DNA from 2 places in the Marinomonas sp. ef1 genome. Region 1 is predicted to be linked to the other one. Evidence: predicted binding sites of a transcription regulator. Region 1 holds the regulator's gene; the other holds the start of a gene.
What was found. Region 1 encodes sigma-54, which starts transcription at its own class of promoters, with help from an activator protein. Its sites were predicted from a motif close to TGGCACNNNNNTTGCTNT; they were not measured.

Region 2: a site for sigma-54 is predicted at 1,403-1,420, ahead of CCS02_RS10425 (benzaldehyde dehydrogenase). Genes of this name have one in related genera too.

Annotation. Positions count from the first base shown of each region.
Region 1 covers NZ_NHTT01000012.1:77,194-98,609, forward strand. Annotated here, with positions in the region: gene rpsI (30S ribosomal protein S9) at 1-92, opposite strand, end outside; gene rplM (50S ribosomal protein L13) at 107-535, opposite strand; gene zapE (cell division protein ZapE) at 689-1,789, opposite strand; gene CCS02_RS16480 (DUF1043 family protein) at 1,917-2,372, shown strand; gene CCS02_RS16485 (Nif3-like dinuclear metal center hexameric protein) at 2,440-3,201, opposite strand; gene CCS02_RS16490 (S1C family serine protease) at 3,220-4,272, shown strand; gene CCS02_RS16495 (SRPBCC family protein) at 4,281-4,832, opposite strand; gene hisD (histidinol dehydrogenase) at 4,832-6,142, opposite strand; gene hisG (ATP phosphoribosyltransferase) at 6,143-6,787, opposite strand; gene murA (UDP-N-acetylglucosamine 1-carboxyvinyltransferase) at 6,789-8,051, opposite strand; gene CCS02_RS16515 (BolA family protein) at 8,076-8,312, opposite strand; gene CCS02_RS16520 (MlaC/ttg2D family ABC transporter substrate-binding protein) at 8,526-9,143, opposite strand; gene mlaD (outer membrane lipid asymmetry maintenance protein MlaD) at 9,147-9,611, opposite strand; gene mlaE (lipid asymmetry maintenance ABC transporter permease subunit MlaE) at 9,613-10,395, opposite strand; gene CCS02_RS16535 (ABC transporter ATP-binding protein) at 10,392-11,192, opposite strand; gene CCS02_RS16540 (calcium/sodium antiporter) at 11,320-12,318, shown strand; gene lptC (LPS export ABC transporter periplasmic protein LptC) at 12,318-12,896, shown strand; gene lptA (lipopolysaccharide transport periplasmic protein LptA) at 12,880-13,407, shown strand; gene lptB (LPS export ABC transporter ATP-binding protein) at 13,408-14,133, shown strand; gene CCS02_RS16560 (RNA polymerase factor sigma-54) at 14,212-15,687, shown strand; gene ptsN (PTS IIA-like nitrogen regulatory protein PtsN) at 15,705-16,154, shown strand; gene CCS02_RS16570 (HPr family phosphocarrier protein) at 16,164-16,433, shown strand; gene mgtE (magnesium transporter) at 16,441-17,793, shown strand; gene yjgA (ribosome biogenesis factor YjgA) at 17,800-18,339, shown strand; gene CCS02_RS16585 (methionine-R-sulfoxide reductase) at 18,565-18,933, shown strand; gene CCS02_RS16590 (helix-turn-helix domain-containing protein) at 19,171-19,635, opposite strand; gene CCS02_RS16595 (hypothetical protein) at 19,761-20,000, opposite strand; gene CCS02_RS22565 (DUF4113 domain-containing protein) at 20,039-20,122, opposite strand; gene CCS02_RS16600 (Y-family DNA polymerase) at 20,101-20,991, opposite strand; gene CCS02_RS16605 (hypothetical protein) at 21,246-21,416, shown strand, end outside.
Region 2 covers NZ_NHTT01000006.1:180,950-184,125, forward strand. Annotated here, with positions in the region: gene CCS02_RS10425 (benzaldehyde dehydrogenase) at 1-1,300, opposite strand, end outside; gene CCS02_RS10430 (sigma-54-dependent Fis family transcriptional regulator) at 1,622-3,176, shown strand, end outside.

The DNA of each region.
Region 1 (21,416 bases):
TTGATAACTAGGTTACCAGAACCCGCTTTAAGGAACACACGAGCGGTAGACGTTTTACGACGACCTGTACCGTAGTATTGAGTAGCTGACATAATGATCTTCCGTATTAAATGTTAAGGGCTTGAGGCTGTTGAGCAGCATGTGGATGCTCAGTACCAGCGTACACTTTCATTTTCTTGTGCATTGCACGGCCCAAAGGACCTTTTGGCAACATACCTTTTACGGCGATTTCAAGAACGCGCTCAGGAGCGTGATCAATCAACTTCTCGAAATTCATAGAACGCAAGCCGCCTGGGTAACCAGTATGGCGGTAGTATTGTTTAGCAGCTGCTTTGTTACCTGTAACGTGAATTTTCTCAGCGTTAACAACAACGATATAATCGCCAGTATCAACGTGTGGAGTATATTCAGCTTTATGCTTGCCACGTAGACGACGAGCAATTTCAGTAGCCAAGCGGCCTAGAGTTTTGCCTTCAGCATCAACCACGAACCAGTCGCGGCGAACTTCAGCAGGTTTAGCTGTAAAAGTTTTCATCAAAAAACCCTTTCAATACGCGTGCTCAATGACACGCTATACCTATTATTATTGGTTGGCCAAGTAGTAAACTACTTGATCAACGTACACTTACCTTTAAAAAGGCGAGCGAAGTATATACCAACACAATGAAATATGAAAGTCGAAATACACTTAAGGACGGTGCTCTAAAGACAAATATTCTTCTGATTGCATCTCTAATAATCGACTCACTGTACGGTCGTATTCGAAAGCCAATCGCGTACCCGTATAAATATCTGGAATAGCAACTTCTGCAGAAAAAATCATCTTAACATGGCGATCATAGAACTCATCTACCAAGTTAATAAAGCGTCTCGCCAAATCATCTCGTGACGCATCCATTTGCGGTAAATTAGAAACAATTACCGTAGTGTAAAGACGCGCTAGTTCAATGTAGTCAACCTGACTTCTTGGCCCATCACACAACGCTTTGATATCAAACCAAGCAAGCCCTTCACAGCTTCGTAACAAAGGAATGCTACGACCTTCAATTTCTGCAGCACCACCCTCAACAACATGCGAGGCATCAGAAATTAAACTCATGAAACGCTCATTTAAAGCCTCATCCGCTTCCTCACTTAAAGGAAAGTGATAAAGTTTAGCTTGTTTCAAGGTACGCAATCGGTAATCCACACCACCATCAACATTCATGACTTTAGTGTATTTTTTCACAAGGTCGATAGCCGGTAAAAAACGTGCCCGCTGCAAACCATTTTTATACAAGCCATCTGGCTCTATGTTCGAAGTTGCCACTAAAGTCGTGCCATTTTCAAACAGCACCTCAAGTAAGCCAGCCAAAATCATAGCATCAGTTATGTCTGTCACAAAAAACTCATCAAAACACAACACCTGCGCTTTAGACGAAATTTCCTTACCAACAATCTCTAATGGATTTTTAACATCATGCAACTTACGAAGCTCTTGGTGAACCATCTGCATAAAGCGATGAAAATGGAGACGCATTTTCTTTTCTGTTGGCAAACAGTCAAAAAAAGTATCCATTAAATAGGTCTTACCTCGACCTACTCCACCCCAAAAATACAACCCTTGCTCAACAGTCGGCGCTTTCTTTTTCAAAAAGCGTCCCAAGAGGCCACTGGAGGATTTATCTGCTTGGCTCGCAACCAAACGGTCAAATAAATCCTGAAGAGCTTCCACTGCTTCTTCTTGAGCTGGATCGTAATTAAAGTCTGTTCTTGTCAAATCTTGCTTGTAACGTGTAATGGGTGTCATCGCAGCTCTTTCGTTCGATTAGTAAATTATGCTTATTCTAACAAATTGCATCTTAAACAACACCTATCAAGCTGTTATCGTAGGGGTGGTTTCGCTATAATGGATTATCTGTTTTTTGGAGAAAGTCATGAACTTAGAAGAATTCAACATTATTATCTTTATTACCGGCATCATTATTGGCTGTGTTGCTACACTTGCTCTTAAAAGCTACAGTGCAAAAAATAACAGCAAAAAAGCTGACTCAAGCTCAAACATCATCACGATGAAGTCACTACAGCAAGAGCTAGACAGCAAGCAAGTTATTATCGACAACTTCTTCACTGACAGTAATGAACACTTAATGTCTGCAGAAAAACGCTTAGCAGACCTCAGAAACACTCTTGCAGATAATGCAACTCAATTAAGCAACATAAAAATTGAAAGAAGCACAGCCGCTTCAAACAATACCGATACTATTGAGCCTGCATCTTTCGAACCACCAAGAGACTACGCTCTGAAAAAAGATAAAGAGCCTGGTACACTGAGCGAATCATTCGGTCTTGATGATAGAAATATAGACCTCGAACCAAAACGAACTTTTTAACAAGAAAACATACCAACAAAAAACGGGCTTTCAAAAGCCCGTTTTTTTTCATCTGTTTAACATCTCACTAAGCTGGATTATCTACATCAATAAAGACTGCTTCCAAACCACACTCACTAGATAAATACGCAGCCATAGACTGCGCCCCAAAACGCTCAGTTGCATGATGCCCTGCCGCAATAAAATGAATATCCATTTCACGCGCAATATGAATTGTCTGCTCAGAAACCTCACCAGTGATAAATACATCCACACCAACAGCTACGGCCTGCTCTATATAGCCTTGCGCACCACCAGTACACAACGCCACCCGATGAATTGGGCGATCATTAACACATTCAAATAGTATATTTCGACCAACAGCAGATTCGACTATTCCTCGAAATACATCAGATGTAACTGGCTCACTTAACTCACCAACAACTCCGATAGACTCTTCTATAGGCACGCCTACCTGCAAGCCAGACCGATTTAAAAGCCCAATAGCATCAGCTAAGCCAGCATTATTACCTAGCGTAGGATGTGCATCTAATGGCAAGTGATAGCCATATAAATTGATATCATTTTTAATCAAAGACGCAATTCTACGATATTTCATACCAACAATTCTGGGATCTTCATTCTTCCAAAAATAACCATGGTGAACGAAGATAGCGTCTGCTTTATAGTCAATAGCAGCATCAATTAACGCCTGACTAGCAGTTACACCAGTAACCACGCGGTTAATCTCTTTTTTTCCTTCCACCTGCAACCCATTGGGCGCATAATCTTTGAAGCGACTTGGACTTAATGTCTTATTAAGCAATAACTCAAATTCACTGCGTAGCAAAACAACTCCTTATACTTTATGAATCAAAAAACCTACTGGACGCCCATCATTATCTCTATTCTCTCTGGCACTTGTATAGGTCTAGCTGTACTACTTATACAGGAGAAACAAAAAATCTCCGACTCTAGCTATTCAACGCCAGTCAAAATCGCCACACCTTCTGTTGTTAACATTTACACCCAAGTCATACAACAAAAAGGCCTTAGCGATTCAAACAAAGCAAAACACAGCGTTAACCTAGGCTCTGGCGTCATAGCAACGAAAGATGGCTTCATACTAACAAACCATCACGTCATTCAAAATGCACAAAGTATTGTCATTGCTCTTCATGATGATAGACGTGTTGAAGCAAAACTCATTGGCTCAGATCCATCCACCGACCTAGCGGTTTTAAAAATAGACTTACCTAATCTTCCCAACATTAAAATGGGCAACAGTGACAAGGTGTCAGTTGGAGACAAGATCCTCGCTATAGGCAACCCATTTGGAATTGGACAGACGGTAACAGCAGGCATTATTAGCGCCAAAGGCCGAAACAGCATAGGCCTTAACACCTATGAAAATTTCCTACAGACGGACGCAGCAATAAACCCAGGCAATTCAGGCGGCGCGTTAGTCAATCTACGAGGCGAACTCATTGGCATTAGCTCTGCCATTTATTCAAGCACTGGCGGCTCACAAGGAATTGGCTTTGCCACACCGATTGACGACGCTCTCGATGTTATGACCGATATTATAAAACAAGGGGAAGTAGTAAGAGGATACTTAGGAATGGACGCTCAAAAAATAACTCAGTCTCTGGCAGATAACTTACTCTTACCATCAAATCACGGACTATTAGTAAGCGATATAACTAAAGAAAGTCCTGCTGAAAAAGCCGGAATAGAAGTTGGGGATATAATACTTGAAATTAACAACACGCCGAGCGAAGACCCATTTCAGATAAGACACCTAATAGCATCACTAAAACCTGGAACACGCATTTCGCTGGTTGGCATTCGCGGGCAGCAATCCTATCAGACAAATATCATGCTAGAAAAACAACCCACGATGCAACGTATTACATATTAGGATATGCGCTAATGCTGAAACTCAACCTGCTCTTTCAACTTCTGCAAGCTGCGCTCAAAATTACTACCCGCAATATCATTTGCAAACATCGCAAGATATGGACTCAACAAGCCAGCACTAAGGCTACCTTCGATCGTCCACTTAACCAAAGTACCGCCTTTGCTTTCCTGCAAGTATATTTGATTATGCACTAAGTTTACCTTCGGTTTAGGACGCACATCAAAACGCACGACATCCTCAGATGATTCAGTCACCGATAAAACACCCTGCTCGGTTGTTTTATCATAAAACAAGGCAACAGAATCACCTTTACCCAAAACACCTTCAAATGAAGCCACTTTACCATCCTGAACAAACATCCAATCTGGCAAACGATCCCCTTGAAGCATATCTTGGTAAACCACATCACGAGGAGCATTAATAATCACACTACGCTCCACCCGATAATCTGCCGGCATAAAAAAACCAACTACCACTAAAAACAAGATAACTAACGCTGAAATACGCGTTACCTTTCTCAGCTTATAAAGAGCAGCTGGATGCGATAAATTACCCGCCATTAAAAATCCTTCAGAATACGATATTCCGCCGACATAGCATGCGCCTCTAAAGACTCTCCACGAGCCAAAGGAGAAGCAATTTTTGCCAACTCACTCGCCCCTTCAGGCGAACAATAAATCAAAGAACTACGCTTTTGGAAATCATAGACACCCAAAGGTGATGAAAATCTTGCCGTACCAGACGTTGGTAAAACATGATTTGGTCCTGCACAATAATCACCCAATGCTTCTGGCGTATGACGACCCATAAAGATCGCACCAGCATGACGGATTTTTTCCGCCCATCTCTCAGGTTCATCAATAGATAACTCAAGGTGCTCAGCAGCTACTATGTTCGCAATATCCATAGCTTCATCCATATTTTCAACATGAATGAAGGCTCCACGACCTTCTAAAGAAGCTTTAATAATATCTTTGCGACTTTGAGTTTCAATCAAACGCTCCATAGAAGCCTTTACATCTTTGATAAAAGCTAAATCAGGAGAAATCAAGATAGACTGGGCGTCTTCATCATGTTCCGCTTGAGAGAATAGGTCCATGGCAATCCAATCAGGATCCGTCTTACCATCGCACACAACGAGGATTTCAGAAGGTCCGGCAATCATGTCGATACCGACAACACCAAACACCATCTTCTTAGCTGTGGCCACATAGATATTACCTGGGCCAACAATCTTATCAACTTTTGGAATAGTTTCAGTACCATACGCCAAAGCCGCAACAGCCTGCGCACCACCAATAGTGAATACACGATCCACACCAGCAATATAAGCCGCCGCCAAAACGATATCATTAACCAAACCATCTGGCGTTGGAACAACCATGATAATTTCGCCAACACCAGCTACTTTAGCAGGCATAACATTCATCAACACAGAAGAAGGATAAGCCGCTTTACCACCTGGCACATAAACACCAACACGATCTAAAGGCGTTACTTTTTGACCAAGCACGGTACCGTTATCTTCTTGATACTGCCAAGATGGCTGCTTTTGACGTTCATGATAATCATGAACGCGCTTTGCTGCCGCTTCCAAGCTAGCCACTAACTCAGCACTGACTCGACCTTTTGCAAGAGCCAACTCTTCACGTGAAATTTCAAGCTCAGCAGAAGAAACAACGTGTCGACGATCGAAACGATTGGTGAATTCAATAACCGCCTCATCACCCTTAAGACGAACTTGCTCAACAATATCGGCCACTGCCTTTTGTACGCCTGCATCAGACACTGAGTCCCAAGCAAGTAAAGACTCTAGTTCAGAGCGAAAACCAGCAGAACTAGAAGAGAATTCTCGAATATTCAGGTTCAATTATTTGCCCTCGTTATCTTCAACCGCACGTCTTATCATTTCTAGGATAGGCTCGATTTCAGAATACTTCGTTTTATAAGCCGCTTTATTGACCACCAAACGTGTACTGATTGGCGCGATCAACTCACGAGCCTCAAGACCATTTGCTTTTAGTGTATTGCCTGTATCAACGATGTCCACAATAAGATCAGCCAAGCCCATAATAGGCGCCAATTCCATCGCACCATATAGCTTAATGACATCAGCCTGAATACCTTGCTCAGCAAAATATGCCTTCGCTGTTTTGATAAACTTCGAAGCAACTTTCAAACGTCTATTAGGCAATGGCTGACCAACAACGCCCGCCGTCATCAAACGGCATTTCGCTATCTTAAGATCCAGCAGCTCGTAAAGATTTTTAGTGGATGCTTCCATCAACACATCTTTACCAGCAACACCAAAGTCTGCCACACCATGATCAACATAAGTCGGTACATCAGTCGCACGCAAAATAACTAGCTTGATATGCTCATGATTGGTATCGAATATTAATTTTCGGCTCTTACTAATATCTTCAACTGGAACAATATTCGCTTTTTCTAAAAGCGGTAAAGTTTCACCAAGAATGCGCCCTTTCGACAGCGCAATCGTTAATGTTTTACTCATATTAATTTAAGACCCGTGAAATTTTCGCACCCAATGAACCGAATTTTTCTTCAATACACTCATAGCCACGGTCAATATGATAGATACGATCAATCTTTGTATCACCCTCTGCTACTAAAGCAGAAAGCACCAAACTTGCAGAAGCACGTAAATCCGTCGCCATTACTGGCGCGCCTTTCAAGCGCTCACAACCACGAACGATTGCAGTGTTACCATTTACTTCAATATCGGCTCCCATGCGAAGCATTTCATCTACGTGCATGAAACGATTTTCAAAGATATTTTCGATAACTCGACCAACGCCGTTTGCAATTGAGTTCAAGGCAACAAACTGTGCTTGCATATCTGTTGGAAACGCAGGGTACGGCGCAGTACTGATGTTTACAGCATTTGGACGACGCCCTTCCATATCCACTTCAATCCAATCATCACCACAAGTTACTTTCGCGCCAGCCTCTTCCAATTTAGAAAGAACAGCCTCAAGCGACTTAACATTGGTATCAATAACACGCACTTTGCCACCAGTAATAGCAGCAGCAACCAAGAAAGTACCTGTTTCAATACGGTCTGGCATCACTGGATAACTGGTACCATGCAAAGCTTCAACACCATCAATAATAATGGTATCTGTACCATGGCCCTTAATTTTAGCGCCCATTGAAATTAAACATTCAGCTAAATCAACCACTTCAGGTTCACGCGCCGCGTTTTCTAAAATAGTTTGTCCATCAGCCAAAGTCGCTGCCATCAACAGGTTTTCAGTTCCCGTTACTGTCACTTTATCAAAAAAGATACGAGCACCTTTAAGACGACCATCAACGCTTGCAATAATATCGCCACCTTCTACAGCGATTGTTGCACCCATGGCCTCTAAACCACGCAAATGCAAATCCACTGGTCGACTACCAATAGCACAACCACCAGGAAGTGATACAACCGCTTTACCAAAATGACTGACTAAAGGACCAAGAACCAAAATAGAAGCGCGCATGGTTTTAACAAGATCATAAGGCGCTTCGCAATTATTAAGAGTCGAAACATCCAGCTGAACACTCATTTTTTCGTCAACAACAACGCCACATCCCATAGAGCCAAGCAGCTCAAGCATGGTGGTAATATCGTGTAAATGAGGAAGGTTTTTAATTGTGATCAATTCTTTAGTTAACAAGGTTGCCGCTAAAATTGGCAACGCAGCATTTTTCGCACCAGAAGCACGAACAACACCATTAAGCCGAGTACCACCGGTAATCAGAAGCTTATCCATATTTTTAATCTCTTATAATAGCTTTTATAGCTTGCTTATTTGTTCTGGCGTATAGGTTTTCATTGTAACGGCGTGAATGGCGCCACTGGAAATAGCTTCTTGAAGATGTGAATACACAAGCTGCTGCCTCTTAACCGTTGACAGCCCCTCAAACTCACTTGTCACTACAACTACTTGAAAATTACAACCTTCTCCCTCTGCAACCACTTCACAGTTGCGGATAGAGGATTCCAAAAGTGCTTTAACTTCACCTGCGTTCACAGTCGCTCCAATATATAAAATATGCTCGATTCCCCTATTCTACATGAGTACAGCCAACTACTTAACACCTCTAAGCCTAACTCTGAATAAAAAACCACTTGTTTTCTAAGATTTTAATCAAGACTGACAATGCTCCCTCCCAAAAAACAAAAAATCCGAACCCATTTAATGGGTTCGGATTTTATTGCTCACAATAAAGCCAGATTTATTGAATTAAGACTTCTTCGCTAGAGACTCTCGCCAAGCAGAAATAGCCAACTCAATGTCATTCTTATTCTGCTCCATCATGACACCAAACTGCTTACGAAAGGTTAAGCCAAAGTTAATGTTGTTAATCACAACATTACTCAACATCCATACACCTTTTTTAGACTCTTCCATGAAAAAGCTGATATTTAACATGCCGCCAGATTCCATCTGGAAGTCAACGTCAACTTTGGTTTCTTTCCCCCTACCTTGAGGCCCTAGAGGTAAAACATTAATTCGATCTGCATCCAGCTCAAGCAAGGAAGTACCGTATGTTTTCAACAAGGTATCTTTAGTAACACTGGCAAAGCGAATACGCTGCTCAGGCGATGCTCTTCGATAATATTTTCCCATCACTTTTTTGGAAAAATCATCAAAATCGACCACATTCGCCAAGATATTATCAACTCGCTTCTCTAATAAAACCGGATCTTTAGACAACACCGCTTTATCAGCAACGATATCTGTTCGAAAAGCGTCAACAACTTTAATAACCGTATCCCTTGCACCATCAACGTCAGACCAAGTTACACTTGACCCAAGCAAGGAAAAAACAAAAACAACACCAGATAAAATCTTAGACATATATTACTTCTCCGAATCGCCGCCTTTGAACAAGAACTGACTGATCAAAGTTTCTAAAACCAGGGCGGATTGGGTATCAAAAATTTCACTGCCATTTTTAAGCATTTCATCCTCAGCCCCAATAGAAATACCTAAATACTTCTCACCCAGCAAACCACTCGTCAACACTGCAATAGAACTATCGGTAGGAATATTATTAACGTCCGAATCAATATTCATTGTTACCAAAGCCATATACAACTTCTTATCAAACGTAATTGACTCAACATTACCAACCGCCACGCCAGCAATAGAGACTTTAGCTCGATTTGTGAGCCCTGCAATATCATCAAACCTAGCAACGACCTGATACGTGTCTTTCTTGCTAGAGAAGGCAAGCCCACTCACTTGAACGGCCAAATAAACAAGAGCAACAACGCCCAATACAATAAAACACCCTACCAACAATTCTGAACGCTTACTTCTCATGCTAAAAATCCCCAAACATAGCGGCGGTTAATACAAAATCTAAAGCCAAAATAGCCAATGAACCTAAAACCACTGTACGAGTGGTTGCTTTACCAATCCCTTCAGAAGTGGGGACACACTCATAACCTTGATAAACAGCGATCCATGTAACAACAACTGAGAAACATAACGCCTTAATAAGGCCATTCATAATATCAGTATCAAAATACACAGACTGCTGCATTGATGACCAGAAAGCGCCATCATAAACACCTAACCATTCAACAGAAACAAGATGTCCGCCAAGAATACCCGACGCAGAAAAAATCAAACTCAAGATAGGCAAGCAAATCACACCAGCAATAAAGCGAGGCGCAATCACCCGTCTTAGAGGATCAACACCCATCATCTCAAAACTGGATAATTGCTCCGTTGCTTTCATCAAACCAATTTCAGCCGTCAAAGATGAGCCAGCACGTCCAGCAAACAAAAGCGCCGTAACCACTGGAGACAACTCCCTCAACAAAGAAAGCGCCAGTAGCTGCCCGACTGCTTCTTCTGAGCCAAACTTAGCCAAAATACTGTAACCCTGAAGCGACAGCACCATGCCAATAAAAGCACCTGAAACAATAATAATAACGAGAGATAACACCCCAACAGAGTAAAGCTGCTTCACTAGCAAATTTACAGACTCTTTAAACCGAACAGGCAACCTAAAAATACTTTGTACCAAAAATATTCCGGCTCGACCAACAGCTTCAAGCCAATCCAGTAGCGACGCCCCCAACAACTCAATGCTTTTCATAATGCAGCCCTACTAGAAATACTTTCTTCTGGATAATGGAAGGGAACAGGACCATCAGGTTCACCATTCAAAAACTGCTTTACCTCAGGGTCATCAGAAGCACGAATTTCGTCGGCAGAACCCTCAGCAATCACTCGCCCGCCAGCTAAAATACACACATGATCAGCAATAGAAAGAGACTCTTCAACATCATGAGATACAAGAACAGACGTCATATTTGCTGAATCATTAAGCTGGCGTATCAACTTAACAAGAACACCTTTAGAAATAGGATCTTGCCCAGTAAAAGGCTCATCGTACATTACTAACTCTGGATCCAAAGAGATAGCACGGGCTAACGCAACACGTCTAGCCATCCCTCCAGATAATTCCGACGGCATTAGATTAGCGGCACCGCGTAAACCAACGCTATAAAGCTTATCAGAGACAATACCCGCTATTGTTTTTGCATCCAGCTTGGTGTGTTCTTCCATTGGAAAAGCAATATTCTCAGCGACAGTCATATCACTAAACAAAGCACCACTTTGAAAAAGCATGCCCATTTTTTTGCGCACCTTATAAAGTTCAGAGCGGGACAAAGCGTGAACATTTTGACCGTCTACTAAAATAGTGCCTGAGTTTGGTGCGAGCTGCGCCGCAATTAAACGTAGCAATGTCGTCTTCCCCGTCCCACTAGGACCCATCACCGCAGTAATCTTACCTCTTGGAATAGTAAGTGATACGTTCTCATAAATAGAACGCTCTCCCCTTGAAAAACTAACATTTTGGACCTTTATATAAGCATCTACCACTGACACACCTTTTTAATCCCTATCAAATATGGCCCGATACTAACATCGCCCCCCAACAAATAAAATCATGACACAGCCAAATCCACTTTGTTTATAAGATCAAGCCTTGAATTTCAACGCCAAACCTCATTAAATGGTACTCCCTGTATCTTTGAGTAATATCAATACCATGCTGTTGTTTTCTATCGCCCTAATTGTAGGGTTAGTTTTGCTCGTAATGAGTTCCGACAAATTTATAGAACACTCTGCGCTTGTAGCAGAGAAACTGAATGTAAATCCAATGATAATAGGGATTACGTTAGTCGCGTTCGGCACATCCGCACCAGAAATGGTCGTTTCGGCCATTGCGGCACTTGATAACGCACCAGAAATAGCAGTTGGCAATGTGCTTGGCTCGAACATTGCCAACATCGCACTTGTCTTCGGCATCACATTATTATTCTCAGCAATTCCAATCGCCTCCGGACTGTCCACCAAAGAAGTCCCTCTCGTATTAGCTATCACCCTGCTAGCAGGTTTTTTACTATACGATCAGACCCTTGGCGTATGGGATGGCGTGATTCTAATTGCTGCTTTTATTATTATCCTGACAATATTGCTAAGAGGCAGTAAAGATTTAGAAAAAGATTTAAAAGAAGGCTTACCAGAAGACGATGGAACCTCTGTCAGCAAATCCCTCATCATTGCACTAATCGGATTAGCTGTATTGATAGGAAGTTCTAAATTACTTGTCTGGGGTGCAATAGGCATAGCAACCGCTTTAGGCGTAAGCGAATTAGTTATAGGCCTTACTATCGTTGCAGTTGGAACCAGCCTACCTGAACTAGCGGCTTCAATTAGCAGCGTCAGAAAAGGCCATCACGATATAGCAATTGGCAATATATTGGGATCAAACATCTTCAACTTGGCCACCGTATTACCACTACCAGCCCTTATTGCTCCAGGACTAGTAGATCAAAGCGTGATAAGCAGAGATTTCCCTTGGGTATTAGGTTTAACTGTTGCACTCGCTCTTGCTATTTTCATTTTCAGGAAAACGAAAAACAACAGCATCCCTAGATGGGTAGGCTTACCGCTTATTGCTTCTTATGGTGTTTATTTATTTATTATTAGCTCAAACGGTTCGGTGTAATGCTTTCGTTAAAAACACTAACAAAACCCAAAAGCCTTTTAATCATTGGGGCTACTTTAATAGTAGTAGCCTCTTTAGGATGGTATGGGGCAGCACCTATACAAAACCTCGTTCAAGCAGACTCATTAAGCAGTTCTCCAGACTACTTTATTACTAAGGTCAAAGTTAAAGAGTTTGATGCTGACGGGCTTCTGATAGAAACACTTGATGCTGAACAAACGCTGCACTACATAGCAAAATCCAAAACACTCTTACAAACGCCTAACGTCGAGCGCTACTCAAAATCAGGCCATTGGAGCGCAAAAGCAGATAAAGGGGTTATTGAAGACGGAAGTAATGATATTCTATTAACCGAAAATGCCAGAGCGACTAAAAAATACCTTCAATCTGAAGATATAAAGCTAAGTGCAGATAACATACATTATTTAGATAAAGATCAATCACTAACCAGCTATGGAAATGCAACACTTATCTCCACTCAAGGAGAGACTTCTGCTGGCACAATTACAACATATATAAACTCAGAAGAAGTCGTGATGACAGGATCTGTACGAGGAAAATATGAAACGATTCATTAACGTCAGCGTGTTGCTTACTTCAGCCCTAATTGGCCAATACGCATACGCACTACCTGAAGACACAACCAAGCCATTAGAAATACAAGCTGATGAGGCATCATTCGACCAAAATTCAGGCGAAGCAATATACAAAGGTAATGTATTTGTTAAGCAAGGTACCATTGAAATTCAGGCCCAATACCTTAAAGTAACAACAGACGCTAAGACCCGAAAATTTAGCAGCCTAGAAGCCACAGGAAAACCTGCGAAATTCAGTCAGCAGATAGACTGGAGCGGCAACATTGTTATCAGTAAAGGCAATGAAATACATTATTTAACCAGCGAATCAAAATTAGAAATTATTGGTGATGGTTACCTAAGCAGAATGCAGAACTCCATCACCGCAGACTACATCCTCTATATGATTGATGACGGCACATTCAGTGCTGAGAAAAAAGATTCAGGGCGCGTATCAATGACCTTACAACCACAAGCGCCAAAAGATAAACAAGCACCTGAGAATAAAAAATAGATGGCACTACTAGAAGCAAAACACCTTGCGAAGAGCTACAAAAAACGCCAAGTCGTAAAGGATGTATCTATTTCCGTTGAGTCTGGCCAAGCCGTTGGCCTGCTTGGCCCTAATGGCGCGGGTAAGACCACCTGTTTTTATATGATAGTTGGCATGGTAGCAAACGACGCTGGCGGCATATTTATTGATGGCCAAGACATCACTCATGACGCCATGCATACTCGTGCTCAAAAAGGCATTGGCTACCTCCCTCAAGAGGCATCTATTTTTAGGAAAATGTCTGTAGAAGATAATATCCTAGCAATTTTAGAAACCCGCAAAAAGCTAACAAAAGCACAACAACAAGAAAGACTAGAAGAACTCTTAGAAGAGTTTCATATCACCCATATTCGCACCAACCTAGGAATGGCACTATCAGGAGGAGAAAGGCGCCGGGTTGAAATAGCGAGAGCGGTTGCCATGAACCCAAAATTCATCCTACTTGATGAACCCTTTGCCGGCGTAGACCCTATCTCAGTTGGTGACATAAAACACATAATCAAACATCTCCAAGAAAGTGGAATCGGTGTCTTAATTACCGATCACAATGTCAGAGAAACACTAGACATCTGTGATAAAGCTTACATTGTTGGCAATGGTTACATCATTGCATCTGGTGATGCCAGTACCGTCATCAACAATGAACAAGTAAAAAAGGTCTATTTAGGCGACGACTTCCGTCTGTAACCCCTTATCATTGCTGTAGAAAGGGAGTAGTATGCATAACTCGTTCCAATTCATTCAAATAGAAGAAAGAGTTGCTCTATGAAGCAGTCTTTACAATTAAAGCTTGGTCAACAGCTGACTATGACGCCACAACTGCAACAGGCTATTCGCTTGCTGCAGCTTTCTACGTTGGATTTAAAACAAGAAATTCATGAGTTTCTTGAATCGAACCCATTGCTTGAGCTCGACGACGACGAACAAATTCATCACGACATCCCTGCAAGCATAGAATCAAAAAGCGCTGCCGATACAACAGTCGACAATAATAGCGAAGAACCACGCGTAGAATCTGAGTGGACAGAAAGCATCCCTGAAGAACTATCCATAGATAGTAACTGGGATGATACCTATCAAAGTTCTGCAGCTGTCAGCGATCACAACAGCTACGAAGGCGATAGCGACTTCGAAAGCCGTAACGCACCAGCAGAAAGCATCCAAGACCATCTTATATGGCAATTAAATTTAACCCACATGTCAGATCGCGACATTGAAATCGCTTACGCCATCATTGAATGCGTTCAACCTGATGGCTACTTAAGCATTTCTCCCGATGACATCTGGGAATCTCTCGGCACTGAATTAGAAGATCTAGATATTGAAGAAGTCATTGCAGTGCAGCATAGATTGCAGCGCTTTGACCCTGTAGGCGTATGCTCAATTGACCTACGCGACTGCCTTCTTGTGCAACTAGAAGCATTCCAAAGCCACCCGCTGTATAAGAGCACATACAATCTTATTGATCATTACCTACCATTACTAGGTAATCGAGATTTTGCTCAGTTGAGCCGTAAAACAAAACTCAAAGACGAAGCGCTAAAAGAAGTCGTCAATTTGATTCAACAGCTCAACCCACGCCCAGGCTCAGTTATTGACGCTGACGACACGGACTACGTTATTCCTGATGTCACAGTGAAAAAACGCCATGACGTATGGCAAGTGGAACTAAATAATGACGCTTTGCCACCCATCAAAATCAATGAGACTTACTCAGCGATGGCTAGCACTGCAGCAGCAACAGCAGAAGATGTGACTTACATAAAAACCTCTCTTCAAGAAGCAAAATGGTTCATGAAGAGCCTACAGAGCCGCAACGAAACTTTATTAAAAGTGGCAAGCTGCATTGTAAGTCGACAAATTGATTTCTTCGAACTAGGCGAAGAAGCCATGAAACCAATGGTTCTTCACGATGTCGCAGAAGAAGTAGGTATGCATGAGTCAACTATTTCCAGGGTAACAACTCAGAAATACATGCACACACCGAAGGGCATCTTTGAGCTGAAATACTTTTTCTCCAGCCATGTAAACACCGCCTCCGGCGGAGAATGTTCTTCTACCGCAATACGAGCTATGATTAAAAAGCTTGTATCGGATGAACCGGCGAAAAAACCGTTAAGTGATAACAAGCTAGCTGCTATTTTAGCAGACCAAGGCATACAGGTTGCTCGACGCACTGTAGCCAAATATCGAGAGGCGATGAACATCCCTCCTTCCAATGAACGAAAACGACTGATCTAAACGGAAACCATTTTATCATGTCCTTGAAATCATTATTAAAAGCGGAACTCGTTCTCGCAAAACAAGATATTGTTAGTAAAAAACGAGTACTTGAAAGCATTGCTGAAGTTGCTTCCAACCGACTACATTGTGACAACGAAGCTGTCTATGACGCACTACTAGGTCGTGAAAAGCTAGGTAGTACAGGCATAGGCAACGGCATAGCTATTCCACACTGTCGCCTAGAATCTGCAAACCATACCGCTATTGTCGTTATGTCATTGCAAACTCCGATTGATTTCGATTCCATCGATAAAAGAGCGGTAGACTTAATATTTGCATTAATTGTTCCACCTCATGAGTGTGACCAACACCTTGCAACGCTAGCTCAAATAGCAGAACTTGCCCAATCCCCAGAAGCACTGGATAAATTGCGCACAGCACAGACCAATGAAGAACTATTCAATATATTTGAATCACTAATATAGGAAAAAAGCATGCAGGAAGAGTCCGTCACGATCATAAATAAACTTGGCTTGCATGCTCGCGCTGCTGGCAAATTGGTTGAAACAACCACTCGCTTTTCTTGCGATATCACCATAGAAAAAGATAGCCGAAATGTTGACGGAAAAAGCATCATGGCAATGATGATGCTTGCTGCCGGCAAAGGCACAGAAATTCGCATCAAAACCAATGGTGAAGACGAGTTAGATGCAATAAAAGCGGTAATAGAATTAATAAATAATCGTTTTGGTGAAGACGAGTAAGACTTATATGTCAGAGCAAAACACTCTAAATCACCTCCAAACGGTCACCGAATCGCTCGAATCCGGTACCACCATGCAAATCCGTTATTTACTTAACGGCGCTTTGCCCGCACAGGATGTTGCTCGTCTATTAGAGTCTTCTCCTCCCAAAGAGCGTAAGCTTCTTTGGGAGTTAATAGAAGCCAAGAATGAAGGCGAAGTACTTCAATATCTAAGCGAAGATATTGGCGTACAATTCATGAAAAACATGGATACAGAGCGACTTATCGCCGTATCCGAACATTTTGAAAGCGATGACCTAGCCGACTTACTACAACACCTACCAGAAAAGGTCGTAAAAGAAGTTCTTGCGTCAATGTCCACGCAAGACAGAACAAGAGTTGAAGCACTATTAAGCTACTCGGAAGATTCTGCCGGCGGCTTGATGAATACGGACACCATCACCATACGTCCAAATATTACCGTCGATCTGGTGTTTCGCTATTTACGCAGACACTCAACACTACCAGACATGACAGACAACTTACTTGTTGTCAGCCGCTCAGATCGCCTTTTAGGAATACTTCCACTTACCAAACTACTGGTATCAGATATTAACGCAACAGTGCGCGATATCATGGAAACAGAATTCACCGTCATTGACGCAGAAACACCAGCTAGCGAAGTCGCGCAGCTTTTTGAAAAAATGGACCTAGTATCCGCTCCCGTTATTGACAGCAAAACTAAAAAACTACTTGGCCGCATCACCATCGATGACGTTGTAGACGTTATCCGTGACGAAGCCGAACACTCCATGTTAAGCATGGCGGGTCTTGATGATGACGAAGATACCTTCGCGCCTATCATGAAAACCACCAAGCGACGTGCAGTTTGGCTTGGCATAAACCTAATAACCGCCTTTACAGCGTCTTACGTTATTGGCTTATTCCAAGAGACATTAGACCAAGTTGTCGCATTAGCTATACTCATGCCAATCGTTGCTAGCATGGGCGGTATAGCTGGTTCTCAAGTACTGACACTGGTCATTCGTGGTATTGCACTCAATCAGATAGGCTCCACCAATACTCGCTGGCTACTTAATAGAGAGCTCATTGTTGGACTCATAAATGGCCTTCTTTGGGCAACAGTAATAGCCGCACTTACCGCACTTTGGTTTGACAACATCAAGATTGCCTATATCATTGCGGGCGCCATCATAATAAATCTGCTATTTGCAGCAGCCACTGGTACACTTCTGCCAATTCTACTAAAAAAAATTGGCATCGACCCTGCCCTAGCAGGCAGCGTAATTTTGACTACCGTGACCGACGTGGTTGGATTTCTATCCTTCCTTGGTCTCGCTACTATTTTTCTAATATAGGTTCCCATGACAGACTTTGATCAATTTGAAAACAACGACGAAGAAACCCCTAAGAGCAAAACCCAGATCAAGCGTGAAATGGAAGCCCTGCAAGATCTTGGAAAAAAACTACTAGGCTTAAGCAAAAATCAGCTTAAAAAAGTGGAAATGTCTGACACTCTACGCGAAGCATTCGTTGAAGCTGGCCGCATAAAGCAACATGAAGCCATGAGAAGACACTTGCAATACATCGGCAAAGTAATGCGTACAGAAGACCATGAAGCCATAGCGCACCGTGTAGCGCTTTTCGATTCCACTTCTGCTGCTTACAACAAGCTATTTCATCAGCTTGAGATTAAACGCGATATGCTAATTGGCGAGAACAGCAAAGAAGTGCTGTCTGAATACTTAGCAGAAAACCCACAGATTGAAGACATTCAACTGCTTAGACAACTTATTCGCCAATCTCAAAAAGAAGTATCTCAAGAAGGCAACACCACAAACCGTAAAAAACTTTTCCGTTTCTTACGTGAAGCCGAAGAAAAGCGCCTTGGTTTAATGGAATAACCTTAAACTCAAGTCCAAAGTTCGACGCTATATATTGATAATGGCGTATCCGCACACAAAATTGCCCGTCTTTAAGATGGGCTTTTTTATGCTCACCCCCTACTAAAAACTAACGCCCACAAAAACTCGAACTCGCCGTGCAATTTATTGTCTTAGTCTACAGCGATAAGGCATGCCATAATTTATACCAATAACGTCCATCATAGTGACAGGAGAACAAGTCTTATGAGTAAACCATACAACAAGCTTACACCTGTAGAAGCTAGTGTAATCCTTGATAAAGGCACCGAACGTCCATTCACTGGAGAATACACCGACACAATGGAAGGCGGCCTGTATGTTTGTCGCCAATGCGAAGCGCCGCTTTACACCTCAGAACACAAATTCATTTCTCACTGCGGCTGGCCAAGTTTTGACGACGAAATCCCCAATGCTGTAAAACGCGTACCAGATGCCGATGGCCGACGCATAGAAATCGTCTGCGCCAATTGCGAAGGCCACCTAGGTCATGTATTTGAAGGGGAAAGACTCACAGAAAACAACATCCGCCACTGCGTTAACTCCATCTCAATGAAGTTCGTCAGCCAAGGCTGATCACTTAGTCCAAGCGCTAAAACAATAAAACCGCCCAACTGGCGGTTTTATTGTTTCTACAACTGTTTTATTGGTGGCGTCTGAAACACAAAAAATCACCTAAAGCCGGTACTTTAAAAACAACACAAGCAAGCTCTTAAGTCATGACCCTCTTACTAAATGTGTAAAACTTGGCACTGAACGATCAAGCTTTATTAGCAAATCTTCGACCGTGATCTCCGGATCTTTATAGTTCCCTTACATCGAATCTGACTCTTGCTCAAAGTTAGCAATTAAACTAAGAGTCTCTTCTCTTGATCCCTTGGCACTAGAAAGCTTCTCTTTAAATAACAACACATCTGCCATTTTTACACGATGATGTGTACCTACTTTCATAGATGGAATTTGCCCAGCCAAAATATAGCCTGTTACCTTTGGTCGTGACATCCCAAGAAATTTAGCCGCCACAGCAGGACTAACCATTTTCTCCAAGTCAATCTGCTGTTCAAAGAACTGATCACCTCCATCCCTAGCCAATTGACCTAACACTTGAACAAGTGCATCAAGCGTCAATTTGGGTAATTCAAATTCAGCTTTTTGACCATTCTTGAGTAACACATCAATTTTTAACTTATCAAGATCCGCTTGATGCAGCTTCAGGTACTGCTGCGCTTTGATTATTGCACTGGTATCTGGCTCAACATTTAAATTTGTTTTAATCATTCGAGTAACCCCTCACCCTTAACACTATCAAGGCAAGCTAAAAGCCAGCCTCAGTAACAGCAAACATAAATGAAATATCTGAAAACATCCAGATTTTTCAGTTATTTCACTTAAGTGTTTTTAATCTAGGCTTTGTACATTCGAAAAAAGACAATAAAGACGATCATAGCGCCTTTGACGCGCTCGATGGTTTGGTCGACCCATGTGGGGTTGGTTTGGATTCTGGCGAGTTGTTGTTGGTAGTTTCGGCTGGTTTGGATCATGGCCATGATGTCGGTGGCGGGTACGACGGCGATGCTTTCTGTTATACAAAAGGATTTGGCGGCATCGTTAACAATCAATTTTTTATCTGACTCCAAATTCATATGACGACTTTTTCTATTGGAGATTCGTACAAAAAAAGTCACCAAACCTTGGGCAGTTCATCCCATCTGGTCGTGTAGCCTGGCGATAGGTGTTCGCGTTTCATTGACCATTGTGATGACACGCCTTGCGAGGCGAAGAAGACGTTGCCGAGGCCGCTCTGGTTGTGTACTTGGCAATGGCTTCGCGTAGTTCTTGCTTGTCTGTCACCTTGTGACCAAATGACCGACTGCAAATGATTTGCTGCTTTGTTGGCCTAACCAATTCCAGATCCAAACACGATACCCCATTCAACTCTCGAATGGTTCGCTCCAGCACCACAGAGAACTCACTTCGAATCGATTTAGGGTCAGCATTCGCCAGATCCAACGCGGTATGAATTCCCCTCGCCTTTAGCTTTGCCGTGGTACGACGGCCAACACCCCACACATCACTGACATCAACAATTGCCAATAAACGCTTTTGTCTGTCTGGGTCCATCAAATCTACCACCGAACCGGTGGCTGGGTACTTCTTCGCCGCGTGATTGGCCAACTTCGCCAACGTCTTGGTTGGCGCAATACCCACGCCTACCGTAATGCCCGTCCATTGATCGACCTTGGCTTTTACTCGTTTGCCAAACGCCAGCAAATCTGTCACGTGATCGACACCGGTTAAATCCATAAAGGCTTCATCGATGGAATACACTTCCAGCCGTGGCGCTTCCTCTTCTAAGATGGTCATCACCCTATTCGACAGATCCGCATACAGCGCATAATTCGACGAAAAGCACACAATACCGTGCTTTCTTATCTCGTCCTGAACCTGAAACATCGGCACGCCCATCTTAATGCCCAGCGCCTTCACTTCTTTGGAGCGCGCGACAATACAACCATCGTTATTCGACAACACAGCAACAGGCGTGTGCTTTAAATCTGGCCGGAACAACTTCTCACAACTGGCGTAAAAGTTATTGCAATCGACCAAAGCAAAGACTGTTTTATTGCTGCTCATACAGGCGAACCGCCCTGAGCCGCCAACTCGAACACATCACGATAAGTCACACACATGATCAACACCAAAATACTGTATGGATATACAGTATAGTTTTAGGCAGCGGGAATGACCAAGTGAATTTTTGTAAGAGGCAGTATTTCCGATTTTGCGAGCAAAGAGAGACGTGAGACTTATGAATATTGTAAAGACTTAGCAGCATCGTTCGTCTAAAATCTATTTTTTTAGACGTTAAACCAGCACAAGGAAAAACAATGCAGATCGAGTGCCCTGCCTGTCAAGAAGCAAATCAAATAGAATACGCAGAGAACATTAAGTGTGGGAAGTGTGAAAAAACGCTAGCTAATCACTATTACAAACGTTTCAAAAAACCAATAATATCAACTACTTTCGCTGTTTGCATAGCCGCACTTGGTGGATACAAA
Region 2 (3,176 bases), on a different contig from region 1:
GCAGTAAGCCAACATGCAACTGAGCACCAATACGTTGTGCTCGGGAAAGATCGTTCGAAATCACCGCTCCAGCTAAACCATATTGTGTGTTGTTCGCCATAGCCACAGCTTCGTCATCGTGTTTAAAGGTAACAATATTAACCACTGGACCAAAGATTTCTTCATCAAAAGAACGCATTCCCGGCTTCACATTGCTCAATACTGTTGGCGCATAGAAAGGCCCTTCGTGAGAACCACCAGCTTCTAACTTTGCGCCCGCCGCGATGGTGTCCTGAACAATAGCGTGAACTTTTTCAAGCTGACGCTGATTAATCAGCGGCCCTAAAGCAACTTGTCCAGAAGCTGGATCACCGACTGGTAAATGCTTCGCTTTTTCGACGATTTTAGCCGTTAACGCTTCTGCGATGCTTTCTTGGACTAGGATACGGCCTGACGCCATACAGATTTGTCCTTGGTGGAAATACGCTCCCCAAGCAATATTACTGGCCGCCACATTTAAGTCAGCGTCTTCTAAGATGATTAACGAGCTCTTACCGCCTAACTCAAGCGACACTTTTTTGAGGTTACGACCACAGGCTTCACCCACTTTTCGGCCTGCAGCAGTAGATCCAGTGAACGCCACCATACCGATCTCTGGCGCAGCACAAAGCGCTTCACCAGCTTCAACAGCACCCGGTAAGACTTGAAATACGCCTTTTGGCAAACCTGCGGCCTCCAAGGCAAGAGCAAGAATAAAACCGCCAGTGACAGGCGTTTGTGGATCTGGTTTGGTGACTACCGCATTACCTGTCGCCAAGGCAGGAGCAATAGAGCGAATAGAAAGGATCATCGGAAAGTTAAAGGGAGAAATAACACCCACAACACCAATAGCCTTACGTGTCGCGTAAGACATTTTTTCGGGGACAGAAGGCAACGTTAGACCATTTGGCTCCAACGTCATATTGGCAGCCAATTGCAGAATTAGAATGGCTTCTTTTACTTCGTGCTGGCCTTTAGGAATAATACCGCCAGTTTCACGGGCAATATACAAAGCCAGTTCGTCAAAGTTTTCTTGCATGAAAGCGGCGGCTTTATGAAACAATGTAGCCTTGTCTCTTGGCGGGACTTTTAACCATTCTTTTTGCGCTTCATTGGCTCGCTGACAAGCCAAATAAACTTCATCTGCTGTAGCAATACCGACTTCACTCAAAACCTTACCTGTCGCTGGCTCCATAACGTCTTGCTTGTTTGAAGCAGCAACCCAGTCACCCGTAAAAAACTTACCAGACCATTTTTTAGATTCAAGTACAGATACCGTCATATGCATTCTCCTATTTATTTTTATTAGCCACTGAATTTCTACTAAGACAAATCAAGCCAAGTGGAAGTTCAGTATTTTGGTTATTCATACCATTCGTACACTACAGCAATAGCTATGCCGAAATAATACTTCAGCAAATTCCATCAAAATATAAAACGCAACATATTGATAAATAAAGGTTTGTAATTTTATCAATATCGATAATCCGATATTGCATTGTATAAATATCCAACAACAACTTGACGATATCGTTAAATACAATCAAAACTAGGAAAAAGCAGTTAACCATTTCATCAACTAGATGAAAGAGGAAAAATAATAATGACGAACTCTCATCGCATTTCTTTAGCAGACTTAGCTAAAAGCAATCAAAAAATCCTACTCAAAGGCAGCTCCCGTGAACTAGATGGCCAACATGCACCCACCGTAGAGGAGCTGACAGAATGTCTGTTTTTTTCGCCCGGTGATGGTCGCATTTGGTTAGACGATCAACGCATGTTACTGATCCACAGCTCGTCGTTTGGGCTGTTGCGTCGCGAGATGATTGATTCCCTTGGTCTCGAAAAATCGCGCGACATTCTTACTCGAACAGGTTATTTATCTGGCCTAAGAGACGCAGAGCTCATTCAAAAGCGCTGGCCAGACTCAGATCCAGCCTCCATTTTCACTGCTGGCACTCATCTTCATGGGCTAGAAGGTGTCGTCAAAGTGGAAACTATTCACTTTGAATTTGACACTGAAAAAGGTGCATATGATGGTGAATTTCTTTGGCATCACAGCAGTGAAGATGAAGAACACATTGCCGCTTACGGCATTGGTAGCTCACCCGCATGCTGGATGGAATTAGGTTACGCCATCGGTTATGTCTCAGGTTTAGTAGGATCTCTGGTCATTTTTAGAGAAATAGAATGTCAATCTATGGGGCATTCGGTCTGTCGGGTCATCGGTAAATCTGCCGAACTTTGGGATAATATCGAAGACGATATTCGCTTCCTTAACGTCACTTCTCAAAATGCTGAACTGGTTACTAAACCTTCCCCTCAACTCGATCTAATGGAACCAGAACTGTTAGACGATCAGCCAAAAATGATTGGAGTTTCCGCCGCTTTTACCGCTGCTAATCATTCATTACAAAAGGTCGCACCAACCAATGCTACAGTGCTATTCACTGGCGAATCTGGAGTAGGCAAGGAGCTTTTTGCCAGTATGCTGCATAAATTCAGTCGCCAAACTGGTCCTTTTGTCGCATTTAACTGTGCTGCGATTCCTGAAAATCTCATAGAAACTGAACTGTTTGGCGTCGAAAAAGGCGCCTATACAGGAGCAACGAGTAGCCGTCCCGGTCGCTTTGAAAGAGCCAATGGCGGTACATTATTCTTAGATGAAATTGGCACACTAAGCCTAGCAGGACAGAGTAAATTATTGCGTGTTTTACAAGAAAAAGAAGTAGAACGAGTCGGCGGTATTTCAGCTATTAAAATCAATGTAAGAGTCGTCGCTGCAACCAATGTAGACCTACGTAAAGCCATTGAAAAAGGCGAATTCCGCGAAGATTTGTTCTTTCGTTTAAACGTCTTCCCAATACATCTACCTCCGCTAAGGGAGCGAAAAGCTGACATCCCATTGCTCATTAATCACTTCTACCATCACTTTTGCCAACTGCATCAAAAAGCACCATCTGGCATGACACAAACAGCGCGACGAGCGTTATTAAATTATGGTTTTCCGGGGAATATTCGTGAGTTACAAAATCTAATGGAGCGCGGCGTGATTGCATCAGAAGAAGGTGAACCGATTGATCTTCCACATTTGTTTAGAAACGAGTTTATTCCAGAAGAAATTATCTACTCAGTGAATCACCAAGGCACCTTAAGCC